One region of the Bacillus sp. WC2503 genome, then DNA from elsewhere that is predicted to be linked to it. Evidence: riboswitches for the same ligand, from Rfam matches in the RefSeq annotation. Region 1 holds a riboswitch; each other region holds the start of a gene.
What was found. A riboswitch is a leader RNA that binds a small molecule or an ion and turns the genes downstream of it on or off. The one in region 1 is predicted to bind thiamine pyrophosphate.
Positions count from the first base shown of each region.

Region 2: it holds a riboswitch for thiamine pyrophosphate, as region 1 does, so the genes downstream of both, thiM (hydroxyethylthiazole kinase) here and tenA (thiaminase II) in region 1, are expected to answer to the same signal.
Region 3: it holds a riboswitch for thiamine pyrophosphate, as region 1 does, so the genes downstream of both, tenA (thiaminase II) here and tenA (thiaminase II) in region 1, are expected to answer to the same signal.

Region 1 covers NZ_JBQYMD010000001.1:1,917,275-1,919,552, reverse strand. The annotation lists gene tenA (thiaminase II) at 302-991, opposite strand; TPP riboswitch at 1,119-1,224, opposite strand; gene ddlB (D-alanine--D-alanine ligase) at 1,298-2,212, opposite strand; gene pdxR (MocR-like pyridoxine biosynthesis transcription factor PdxR) at 2,217-2,278, opposite strand, start outside.
Region 2 covers NZ_JBQYMD010000001.1:5,076,671-5,078,948, forward strand. The annotation lists gene ACUN26_RS26165 (AAA family ATPase) at 1-268, opposite strand, end outside; partial or broken gene ACUN26_RS26170 (toprim domain-containing protein) at 745-1,065, opposite strand; TPP riboswitch at 1,256-1,365, shown strand; gene thiM (hydroxyethylthiazole kinase) at 1,438-2,247, shown strand; gene thiE (thiamine phosphate synthase) at 2,261-2,278, shown strand, end outside.
Region 3 covers NZ_JBQYMD010000001.1:95,572-97,849, reverse strand. The annotation lists gene ACUN26_RS00545 (ABC transporter ATP-binding protein) at 1-507, opposite strand, end outside; gene tenA (thiaminase II) at 476-1,171, opposite strand; TPP riboswitch at 1,255-1,358, opposite strand; TPP riboswitch at 1,419-1,531, opposite strand; gene ACUN26_RS00535 (SH3 domain-containing protein) at 1,806-2,278, shown strand, end outside.

The DNA.
Region 1 (2,278 bases):
CACCTTCAGATATTCCTAACTTTTTTATATACTTCACTAGCCGAATAATCGATTTAGTCCGTCGTAGCGTCAAAACACCTACTAGTGACAGGACTCAATGACGGTTAAGAAATTCCTACAAAAAAAGCCCTGATTAGGGCTTTTCATTCTACTTTTTCAGCAAGCTCTCCATGAAATTGCTAATTGAAGAAAATTGAAAAAAAGACGCACTTAGATTGATACGTCTTTTTTGCGATACCCCTTTTTTGAAATCATATAAAGAGGTATTATCCATACATATGTATAACAATACCTCTACTCTTTATCCAATTACATCTTTTACTTCTGTATCCACTGGCCATTTTTCTAATGTATAAGCCATTTCCCAAAATGAATATTCATATTGACTACTAATAATGAAATGCTGTTTCATACGCTTCCGATCAGACTCTGTCACTTGTTCAGCGATAGTATCTAATCGTGTAATTTGCTCTTCAACTAAAGTACGGAACCAATCAGATCCATAAGCAGAAATCCACTCTTTATAAATCGGCTCTTCTGGCTGACATTCTTTTAAACGTTCACCAATTTCATAATATAGCCAGTAGCAAGGTAAAATTGCTGCGATAATATCCCCTAAATGCCCTTCATACGCCGCACGGTACATATGTGAAGTATACGCATATGCAGTTGGGGCAGGGATAAAATGACCTTTTTCTTCTTCCGTAATTCCTAATTTCTTTGCGAAATTCTCATGTAATGATAATTCTGCCTCGTATGTATTTTGAGCATGGTGTGCCATGCGAGCTGTCGTTTCTAATTCAAGAGCCTTTGCAGCTCCTAAAGTTTGTACTCTAGCAAAATGACTTAAATAATATGAATCTTGAAGTACGTAATAACGAAAACTTGCCAAATCTAACGTACCTTCACCAAGTTTTTTTACAAAAGGATGATGAAAACTTGCCTCCCAAATAGAATCTACTTCTTTACGTAATGTTTGTGAAAAAGTCATTTAAATTCCTCCAATAATGTATAAAATATATGTATTTATCCACAGTTATTAAATCTGTAAAACAAAAAAAACTTTCTTTACAGGCGTAAAGAAAGTGAAATAGACAATATTAATGTATTCTTTAAATATAATCGTCTTCCCACTTCCCTACGCTGGTATTAACCAGATCAGGTACTAAGAGTCTCAAAATTATGTTTGATCTCAGCCTACAAAAGGCCCCCCTAGTGGATAAATATTTAGTTGTCGTATTGTAATTATCATAGCATACTTCGTGGAACTATCAAAAGTTTTAATTGTATAATTATCTTAAAAACCTTCTTCTTTCCTCACTCTTAATGAAGTTTCAATTATCATATCTAATAGTTTACTATAATTAATCCCCGCGGCATCTGCACTTTTTGGCAGTAAACTTGATTGGGTCATCCCTGGTAATGTATTAACCTCCATTACATATGGAATTCCGTCCTTCACCATCATATCAACCCTTGCATAAACACTACATTTTAATGCTTTATAACAAGCCAATGACGCTTTATTTACACGTTCCTTAATTTCAGTTGGAAGTTCAATAACTTCTTCAATTGTACTAACATCATCGTATTTTGCATTGTAGTCAAAAAACTCAGCTGCATGTCGAATTGAAACGATAGGTAAATGTTTACCATCAAAAATTGAACAAGTAATCTCGTCACCTTTTATATACTTCTCAATTACTACTTCAGAATCCCATTCGAATACAGTTTCCAGCATTGAGATCAATTCATTTTTATCATTGACGATCTTTACGCCAACACTCGAGCCGCCAGAGTTTGGTTTTACCACTAACGGAAATCCTAACTTATCTAAATCATCAAGCTTTAGATCCGCCATTTTTGTAAGTTCAATCCAATCTGGTGTTTCTACTCCTTCATAACGCAAAATCTTTTTCGAAATATTTTTATCCATACATATACCGCTAGATAACATATTGCTGCCACTATATGGAATACCTAAACTCTCAAGCGTCCCTTGAACCGTACCATCTTCTCCGTATTTTCCGTGTAATGCTAGCAATGCAAAATCAATGTCTTTCGCTTTTTCAATTAAATCCATTTTTTCATTTAACGTAATTGGAACGATTTCATACTTATTTTTATCTAAATGTGCAATCATTTCATTTCCAGTCATAATTGATACTTGTTTTTCAGAGGATACTCCTCCCATAATAACGCCAATTCTCATTTTCTCAACTCCAAGTTTCATTTTTTAAAGTTTCACCAATTATTTGAATCCCACTAACTATTTCTT
Region 2 (2,278 bases), 3.2 Mb from region 1:
CCTTAAGAGTTTCTTCTGAAATTACATTCCTAGTTTCGTTATCCTCACCCAATTCCTTGAATATTAGAGTTTCGTAATTCCCCTTGTGTAAGGGGTCCATTAACGTAACTCTTTTCTCATAAAAAGCTTTAGATAAACTGGATTTACCACTTCCATTTTTTCCATAGATAATTGAAGATTTTTGATTAACTTTATCAAAAAAAGCAAATTCACTATTTTCTTTAAAGCAAGCTCCTTTAATTTCAATAGCTGAAAAATTCATCTTCATAGATCCCTCCTATAATGTGATATGAATATATATTACTATATTTTTAAATCACGATAATTATAAAATCTATCAATTAAAGTAAATTACTATACTAATTCCGCAAAGTTGGAAACATAATATATAAATTATAAAATTAAATTTGCTTCTTTTTGAATGAACTTCTATTTTATAAGAGGGCTGATTAAAACTTATTTAGAATTCTTTGATTGAGGGGATAACATATCACATCTTTTTTTGTAAACGCAGCAAGTTCATTCGAAATTTTGCGTCTTTCTTACAACCACCTGATATTTATTTTAAACTCACAACTTATATTTGGATATTATTTTGTAAATCACAGATAGTAATTTCTAAATAAAAAGTGAACTATGTATACTTTTTATTTATGTGCAATTTAATAAACTCTAGATATTGTTGTTAAATCAAAGGTGTAACATGTTTTAAGATTTATGTACAAGAAAGTTTTATAGAGATAATCCAGCGTCTGTAGCGACAATAATTTCATTTACATCTTTTCTAAGTAGCTGGCTTTTCACAGCATTAAACTGTTTACCAGTTTGTTTAATAACCGTTAATTTCAAACGCTCCGGTAGCATCGGTAAGTCTTCTAAATTCCACTTTTTATATTTCACATCATAGCTTTCTGGATCTGCTAATGTAACGAGATGACCTAAAGCCCAAGTTACAATATATTTACTACCTTCAAGATAACCGTTTCCTTTTTTATCACACTTCAGTACACGAGCAATATCTCGCGCAACGGAAGGTTTTTCAGCGATTACAACGCTTTTTGACATATTAAAAACATCCTTTCAAATTTCCATAAGTTAAATATAGCATACATTTTCTTGAGATTCAGTTTCGCTCGAGGTTTGAGCTGTTTTAGTGGAATGAACAAAACTCCCACTGATTAAAGTTTCACTTTATACGGAAAAGTAAAGAACTTGTTATTTTACTAGAATAAGAGTAGACTTTGAAGTAGATGAATAAGAAACACATGGGAGTTTGTGGATGCAAACTGAGAGTATGACTAATCCGTCATTGACCATTTGAACCTGTTGGATAATGCCAGCGTAGGGAGAGTGTAAAAGCACATGTTCAGGCACTTTGCATACGCGCAAAGTGCCTTTTTGTGTATCTCCCATCATTATAGTTAGGAGATGAAAAGGATGAATATGAAAGAAATTAGTAAAGTAGTGGATTTAGTGAGGGAATCTAATCCGCTCGTTCATAATATTACAAATGTTGTTGTAACAAACTTTACAGCGAACGGTTTGTTAGCACTAGGGGCATCGCCTGTAATGGCGTATGCAAAAGAAGAAGTAGCAGAAATGGCTAGCATTGCGGGAGCGTTAGTATTAAATATGGGAACACTTCGTCCCGAGGAAGTAGAAGCGATGTTACTTGCTGGTAAGTCGGCTAATACGAATGATGTACCAGTATTGTTTGATCCTGTTGGCGCAGGAGCAACATCGTATCGAACAGAAGTTGCGAGACATATTCCAGCTGAAATAGATCTAGCGATAATTCGTGGGAATGCAGCTGAAGTAGCTAACGTTATTAATGAGAGATGGGAAATTAAAGGGGTAGATGCTGGTACTGGAAATGGCAATGTTGTAAATATTGCAAAACAGACAGCAGAGGAATTGAATACAGTTGCGGTCATTACTGGAAAAGAAGATGTCGTTACAGATGGAGAGCGAACGATTCTTATTCGAAACGGTCACTCTATTTTAACAAAGGTTACTGGAACGGGTTGTTTACTAACTTCTGTAATAGGAGCATTTATTGCGGTAGAAAAAGATTATGTAAAGGCAGCAGTAGCAGCAGTAACATTTTATGGTGTAGCTGCGGAACTAGCAGCTGCTAAGACGGTAGAAAAAGGGCCTGGTAGTTTCCAAATTGAATTTTTAAATCAATTAGCGAATACAACTTCCGGTGATGTTGAGAAGTATGGGAAGATTGAGGAGTTAGAGTAAGGGGATGAAACACATGATGCGCATTGAAACC
Region 3 (2,278 bases), 1.8 Mb from region 1:
TTGCAAAGATGCCTTCGTTAAAGCGTCCAATGCGCTAAACGGTTCATCTAGCAATAATATCTCTCCGCCTGTTAATAATGTTCGGATAAAAGATACGCGCTGCCTCATACCGCCAGATAAATCTTTCGGGTATTTTCCCTCGTATCCTTGTAAACCAAATTTATGTAACAGTTCCTTTGCCTTTACTTGTGCTTCTTTCTTCTGTACACCCTGACATTCTAGTGGCAAAGCAGCATTCTCAATAATTGTTCTCCACGGCAGGAGCATATCTTTTTGAGGCATATACCCTACAGGATGACTTTTTGTTTCTGTCAGCTCTATCCGTCCAGTACTAACTTCTTCTAAGCCTGTAATAAGGCGAAATAGAGTACTTTTCCCGCAGCCACTTGGCCCAATAATGCTTACAAACTCTTTCTCTTGTATAGAAGTATTTAATTCATCGATGATTGGCTTCTCATCATAATGAAAAGAAACATTATGAAACTGTAGTATGTTCTTGCTCCTCAAATCCCCACATCTCCTTACGATAGGACATATCCCAGAATAAATATTCAAATCGACTGGAATATAAGAAAATCTCCTCTAATCTTTCTAGCTCTCGCTCTGACTTTCCAATTGCCATTTCATCTAATAAATCTATTAACCAAATACAAAGGTTACCGTATTCTTCAGAACTATATCCTTGAATCCACTCACCAAAGAACTCATGATCTCTCGCTCCAGGAATATCATTTAAACGCTTTCCAATTTCCCAATAACTCCACATACATGGAAGAAGTGCTGCTATTAATTCCGCAATTGTGCCATTTTGAGATACAGACATCATGTAATTTGTATAAGCTAAATTTTTAGCAGATGGTTTTGCTGATTCTATCTCCTCTATAGAAATTCCAAGCCTTTTTGCATACTGTTTATGGATCGTCATTTCTCCATTTAATATTCCATCAATTTGTTCAGCAAATTTTCCCATTACTTGTGGATTCGTTGCCTTTACAACACCGATGGCATATAGCTTTGCATAATCTAACAAATATAAATAATCTTGAATAATGTAATACTGAAACTTATCTTTTTCTAACGTGCCATCCCCCATCCCTACTACAAATGGATGATTATGACTCATCTCCCAAACTGGTTGTACAGTTTCTAACAATCTATTACAAAATTTCATTTCTATTTCCCCCTTCAATATATGTATCTAAATAAAAAACCACTTCTATAATCAGAAGTGGTTACAACAAATAAAATTATAGTTTATTCGTTGTTCCACTTCCCTTCGCTAGTATTACCTAGATCAGGTGTTGTAAGGGTTAAGGATTATTCCTCTCTCAGCACGAAAAGCACCCCTAGTGGTTTCAATATAAAATTTTCAAATAAAAAAGCCCCGTTTCTATACGCAAAGAAACGGGGACTCATCATTAGTGTCCGAATTGCTTCCCTACGCTAGCATAATCTAGATCAGGTAATGAAAAGGATCAAAGACTTAAGGTCTTACTCTCAGCTGGCAACACCAGCTCTCCTAGCAAACTATAAAATTATCACTGTCAGTATAACACCCTAATAAGACATCATCAACTGTTTTAATTTTCTCAATTGTCAACGAAATTACAGAGTTATATAATAATTATTATTCTATTTCGTAAAATAAAATACCAATTAATTCCACAAAAAGGAATCATTATCCTGAAAAAATTTATTTTTATATTGATTTCATATTACATTTATGTGAATACACCCACTATATTATATCTTTATACTATAATAAAATTACAACTAACTATACAACTAGAGGAGGTCTCTATTATATGAATATGAAAGCTACAGCTCTAACAGCAACTACTGTCGCAATCGCCTCATTACTTCCTTCTATGGGCGAAACAAATGTACAAAAAGCAAACGCTGAACAATTATCTAATGTCAAAACTGGATATGTCAAAGTCGATCAAGTAGCCTTACATAAAGAAGATAATACAAATAGCACATCCCTTGATACAATTCGCTTTAATACGAAAGTTAACATACTTAAAACAACGAAGGATTGGTATAAAGTATCTGTTAATAATAAAGTAGGCTATGTACAAAAAGATGCTATTCTGCAAAAAAACAAACTTCAATCTACTAATCAATACATCGTCAATGCTAATGCATTGAACGTTCGCTCTGAACCTAATTTAGAATCTTCCATTTTAGATGTATTACCAAATGGTAAGTTCGTGACTATTCAAGGAGAACAAGGCGAATGGTATAAAATTTCACATAACGGTCAAACAGGTTATGT